Regions from separate parts of the Mycolicibacterium baixiangningiae genome, predicted to be linked through region 2. Evidence: predicted binding sites of a transcription regulator. Region 2 holds the regulator's gene; the other holds the start of a gene.
What was found. The regulator LexA, encoded in region 2, represses DNA repair genes until DNA is damaged. The targets are predictions, from matches to a motif close to CGAACANNTGTTCG.
Positions count from the first base shown of each region.

Region 1 (3,087 bases), 570 kb from region 2:
GTCCCGCTGATTGCGAGTGCCCGCCCGCACCACGCGTTAAACGGTCGAGAAGTACTACCGGCTACCCGGCCGCGAGCGCGGCGAGCATGCCCGCGGCGGCGCGCGGCCAGGTGAAGTGTGCGGCGCGGCGACGGGCATTTCTGCGGCGCAGACGTTCCGGAATCCGGATGACGGCGCTGACAGCGTGCGCGATCGCCTGGGGATCGTTGTCGGCGGCCGCCCCGCTGTCGGCGGTGAGGATCTCCGCGAGCGCGGAGGTACGGGATACGACCGCGGGTGTGCCGCATGCCAGGGCTTCGAGCGCGGCGAGGCCGAAGGTCTCGTGCGGCCCGGGTGCCAACGCCACGTCGGCGGAGGCGAGGATGCCCGCCACGGTGTCCCGGCACCCGATGTAGCCGGTGAAATCGACGGGCAGGGCCGCGGCCTGGCGTTCCAGGCGCTGACGCAGCGGCCCTTCGCCCACCACGACCAACCGCGCGTCGACACCCGAATTGCGCAACGCCGCAACGGTGTCGATGCTCCGGTGCGCGTGCTTCTCCACGGACAGCCGGCCACAGTGCACGAGCAGTATCTGCTCGGACGCGGCCCACCTTTGCCGTAGCTGGGAGGAGCGCCGGCGGGGATGGAACTGGTCGAGGTCCACGCCGAGCGGGACGGTGACGACGTTCGTGGCGTCGATCCGCTCGAACTCCGTGCGCGCGAAGGCCGTCGTGCAGACGACGGTGTCGTAGTTGCCCGCGGTGCGGCGGTTGGCGACGTCGGCGAGCGCGCGGGCAGTCCGGCCCGGAAGCACCTGGCCGATGAGGCGGTCGAGCCGCTCGTGGGAGATCATGACCGTCGAGACACCTTGCCTGCGGCCCCAGCCGCCGAGCGTGCGCAGCGTCAGCCGGTCGGAGACCTCGATCGCGTCAGGAGCGAGGTCCCGCAGGAGCGCCGTCACCGGACCCGGCAGCACCGCGCGGTAGCCGCCGGTGAAGGGAATCAGCCGGGCGGGCAGCGTGATCCGCATGACGCCGGTGGGCAACTGCTGATGTTCGGGGTGGGAACCGGGGACGACGAGGAACACCTCGTGTCCGGCCGCGCAGTATTCTGCGCCCAGTCGGTCGACCGCGGTGCGCAACCCACCTGAGCGTGGGCCGTAGAAGTTCGCCACCTGCACCACCCGCATCCCACGATCAGACCTGCTCCGTCTGTGCGCCCCGCGGCCACGCGCCGTCCGACACCTGAACGGGTCGTGAACTCCCCCGTCGCCGGGCTAGCGGCTCGATTTGTCGGTGGTTCGAACTAGTGTTCGATGTATGGATGGGGAGTTCAGCGAAGCGGTGGATCGCCTTCTGGCGGCCGTCGGTGATATGCAGACTGCTTCCATCAGTGACCTGTCCTGCCCCCAGATGGTGGCGGAGTTGGATCGGATCAAGCAGACCGTGTGGGCGGTGCCCAGTGTGGAGCACCGGTTGACCGCGCGGCTGGTCGAGGAAGCCAACCCCCACGACCTGGGTGCGACGTCGATGAAGAAGCTGCTCGCCGACCGGTTACGGATCTCGGAGAAAGACGCCGGTGAACGGCTCACCGACGCCCGCCAACTCGGACCGCGCTACACCCTGACCGGGGAACGAGTGGGCACCGAACTCGCGTGCACGGCCGCTGCGGTAGCCCGCGGGACGATCGGGCAAGCCCATGTGCGCGTCATCCAGGAGTTCGTCAAGAAACTCCCCGTCTGGGTATCCTTCGCCCGCCGCGACGACTACGAACACACCCTGGTCCGCCACGCGAAGGAGTTGCGACCCGACCAGTTCAAGAAGGCCGCCAAAGCCCTGCTGGACTTCATCGACCAGGACGGCACCGAACCCGACCACCGAACCCAGCAGCGCCGCCGCAGCCTCAAAATCGGTCGCCAACAAGCCGATGGGATGAGCCGCGTCGAGGGCTACATCGACGCCGAAACCCGCGCCCTCTGGGATGTGGCCGCCGCCAAACACGCCGCCCCCGGGGCCAACCTGCCCCACGACGACACCCACACCGGACGCGATGACCGCACCCCCGAACAACGCCACCACGACGCGCTGAAACGGGTCCTGCGTGACACCGTGGAATCCGGGACCCTCGGCCAGATCGCCGGGGTACCCGCCACCATCGTCGCCACCACCACCGTCAACGAACTCGAACGTGCCGCGGGGTGGGCCGACACCGGCGGCGGCAACAAACTCCCCATCCGCGACCTCATCCGGATGGCCGCACGCTCCCGGCACTACCTGGCGGTGTTCGACGACCACACCGAAGAAATCCTCTACCTCGGCCGCGCCCGCCGCAACGCCACCACCGCCCAGAGATTGGCCCTGTTCGCACGGGATCGCGGATGCACCCACCCCGACTGCACCGTGCCGTTCTACTGGACCGAAGCCCACCACACCCACGACCACTCCAAAGGCGGGCGCACCGACATCCCCGACCTCACCCTGGCCTGCCAACCCGGCAACCTCATGGTCGAGAAAACCGGATACACCACCGAACGCCCCGGCAACGGACGCACCCACTGGATCCCACCCAAACACCTCGACACCGGCCAACCCCGAGTCAACAACTACTTCCACCCCCACCGCTACCTCACCGACCACAAAGACCCGGACGGCGAGAATGACGAACCCGACTAGTTGTCCCTGGACATCACAACTAGTCGACGTGGCGGGCGAACCACTCCTGCACGCGCTTCCACGCGTCGGCAGCAGCGGTGGCGTTGTACCGCTCACCGGTGTCGTTGAAAAAGGCGTGGTTGGCATCGGGTTCGGTGACGAGCTCGAAGACCATCCCGGCCTTTTCCAACGCCGCGCGGGCGACCGGCTCGCTGGCATTCACGCGCTGATCTTGGGCCGCGTAGATCCCCAGCACAGCAACGTTTCTCGAATTCGAGAAGTCCGGGTTGTCCGGTGTCGGACCGTAGAACGGCACGGCGGCGGCCAATCGCGGTTCGCCGGCGGCCAGCAGGCGCCAGACCATGCCTCCGCCCATGCAGAATCCGACCGCGGCAAGCCCGCGGTCCGGCACCCGGCGCGCCAGCTCGTCGATACCCGACTTGAGGTCGGCGACGGC
Region 1 covers NZ_CP066218.1:3,037,880-3,040,966, reverse strand. The annotation lists gene I7X18_RS14105 (glycosyltransferase) at 62-1,168, opposite strand; gene I7X18_RS14100 (HNH endonuclease signature motif containing protein) at 1,299-2,651, shown strand; gene I7X18_RS14095 (dienelactone hydrolase family protein) at 2,671-3,087, opposite strand, start outside.
Region 1: a site for LexA is predicted at 1,281-1,294, ahead of I7X18_RS14100 (HNH endonuclease signature motif containing protein). Genes of this name have one in related genera too.

Region 2 (3,087 bases):
GTGCGCGGTGCGCTCAACGCGGCGTGGGACCGGCTCGGCGGGTCGGCGGGAGTGCTGGGCGTCCCCGCGGAGGACGAGGTGTACCGCGGCGACGTGGTCTCACAGAAGTTCACCGGAGGGCAGCTGTCCTGGAACCGCAGGGACAAGACGTTCACGACGGTTCCGCCGGAGCTCGTCGACCAACTCAAGGATGTGACCATCCCGGAGGACCCGACGTCGGTGATCGCGGCCGCCCGGCGCGCCGCGGGAGGTGCGCTCGGGCCGCTGGGCGCCAAGGACGGGTCGCAATACCCGATCGGCGATGACGGGGCAGGCCAGAACTACGCCGGCGGCAAGATCTTCTACACCCCGCAGACCGGCGCGAACGTCGTCACCGGTCAGGTCCTCGAGAAGTACGAGAGCGTGGGCGGACCGGAAGGCGACCTGGGCTTTCCGACCAACAGCGAAGCCGACGGCGGACTGGGGTCCAACAGCCGGATCAGCACCTTCGCGGCGGAGGACCAGCCGGTCATCTTCTGGACTCCGGACTACGGTGCCGTCATCGTCCGCGGCGCGATGAATGCCGGGTGGTCCAAGCTCGACGGCGCCAATGGCCCGCTCGGCGCACCCGTGGCCGATCAGACCGAGAACGGTGACGTCGTCACCCAGCGATTCAGCGACGGCGTGCTGTCCTACGACCGGTCCACCGGCCGCTTCACCACCGAGCCCGCGAATCTGGCCGTTCAGCTCGCCGGTCTCGAGGTCCCCGGGGAAGAGGTGCCGAAGGCGCCCGCAGATCCGCAGGCCTCGGCCGACGACGACAGCGGCGAGTGGCTCAGCTGGCAGTGGAACTGGTGGTGGCTGCTGGCCCTGATCCCGGTGCTGCTCATCGTCGGGCTGCTGGCGGGTGCGGCGCTGTGGAGGCGACGTCGTGGGCGCGGGGACGACCGCTTCCGCGACGACGAGGATGTCTTCGACCGGGCGCTGTACCAGCAGACGGACCGGCCCGATCCGGGCGGCGCCGAAGATGAGCATCGTCGTTATCCCGACAACTACGGTGAGCCGGTGACCTCCGTCGGCTTCCACGATTCGCCGCCGGACCCCCCGGTGACCGGCAGCCCCTGGGACCTGCGGGACGAATCGGCCGACGAATCGGCCTCGGAGGAGCAGCGCTCGGCGGCGGGCGCCGACGATCTCTTCGGCGGACAGGACGATCCCGACTCGGTCGACACCGCTCCGACGCGCATCGAGAGTCCGCACGGTGAGGATGACCCGCATCCGCAGTCGACGCTGGAAGAGCCCTCGTTGCCGGCGCCCGCGCTGTCGGAACCGTTGGCACCGGACGCGTTCGAACCGGACGCGTTCGAACCGGAGCCTCCCGCATCGGAGGCGTTCGTCGGGGGGGTCTTCATCGACGACGCGCCCAGCGGTCGGCACGCGGCCATCGAGATCGACGAGCCGACCCCCGGCCGCACCGCGATTCATCTGCCCGTCGACGACTCGGGTGCGGCGCCGGCCGGCTACCCGGTGAAGGCGGACACCCGGACGGGTCTGTATTGGGCGCCCGGCAGCCGTGGCTATGACGAAGTGGTCGCCGAGATCTACTTCGCCAGTGAGGAATTCGCGCGGACCAACGGGTTCGTACGCGGCGACTGAGCGGGCGTCAGATCTTGCGGATGACGGTGACGACCTTGCCCAGCACGGCGGCGTCGTTGCCGGGAATGGGTTCGAACGCCGGGTTGTGCGGCATCAGCCACACCTGACCGCGGGTGCGCTTGAAGGTCTTGACCGTGGCTTCGCCGTCGATCATGGCCGCGACGATGTCGCCGTTGTCGGCGACGTTCTGCTGACGCACGACGACCCAGTCGCCGTCGCAGATCGCCGCGTCGACCATCGAGTCACCCACGACCTTGAGCAGGAACAGCGAGCCCTCGCCGACGAGCTCACGCGGCAGGGGGAACACGTCCTCGACCGCTTCCTCCGCCAGGATCGGCCCGCCGGCCGCGATGCGCCCGAGCACTGGCACGTACGTCGGTTCGGGTAGCGCGTCGCTGCCCGCCACGTCGGTGGTGACCACGGGCGTCGCCGGCTCGTCGGACAGCCGGACGTCGACGGCACGCGGCCGGTTCGGGTCACGCCGCAGGTAGCCCTTGCGCTCCAGGGTGCGCAGCTGGTGGGCGACCGACGAGGTCGACGTCAGGCCGACGGCATCGCCGATCTCCCGGATGCTCGGGGGGTATCCGCGACTGGTCACCGAGGACCGGATGACCTCGAGGATGGTGCGTTGTCGTTCGGTCAGGCCGGCGTCTGTGCTCCGGCGCCCGCCGCCTACCCGGGTGTCGCTGCTGTCGTCGCTCATGGGGCCGAATGTAGTCGCCTCCCGCCCGATGATCAAACATGTGTTCGAGGCGTGTCGCGGTCGGGACGGGCAGGTGGTCGTCCGGGGACTTGTCGGGGAACTCGTCGGAGGAACTCGTCGAAATCGACTTGTCGGACCCCTCATTTACCGTCTGCAACAGTTCGATCACACGTTCTATCCATCGAACACCTGATCGACTATATTTCGAACACACAGGCGAACGCCACCTGAAGAAAGGGCACGCACATGACGATCCTCGACGTGAGGGAGACCCAGCAGAATCCGGCTGCCGGCGGCGTCCGCCGGACGTCTGATGCCCGGCGGCCGCGGGCCGGGCGGCCCTCCGGGGCGCCCCTTCGGCACCGGGGCAACGGAGTGCTGATGTCACGCGCCTCGCACCGGCGCCGGCCCATCACACCCGCCACGACGGTGCTGCTGGCCCTGCTGGCCGGCGGCATCACGGTCTGGCTGGGTCTGGTGGCGAACCTGGGTGGTCTGGCGGGACAGCAGGAGTCGGTGCCCGCCGAACTGGCGGTGGTGCAGGTACAGACCGGTGAGAGTTTGCATCAGGTGGCACAGCGGGTCGCTCCCGACGCCCCGGTGAGCGCGGTCGTCGAGCGGATCCGGGAGCTCAACCGGCTGGACTCCGCGGCGCTGGACGCGGGCCAGACGCTGATCGCCCCGGTTGGCTGACGTGCATCGTGGGCAGTGAATCGTGGTGCGGTGCACCGGTGCTGCTCCTCTCGCCG
Region 2 covers NZ_CP066218.1:3,610,379-3,613,465, reverse strand. The annotation lists gene I7X18_RS16965 (LGFP repeat-containing protein) at 1-1,635, shown strand, start outside; gene lexA (transcriptional repressor LexA) at 1,643-2,338, opposite strand; gene I7X18_RS16955 (LysM peptidoglycan-binding domain-containing protein) at 2,585-3,031, shown strand.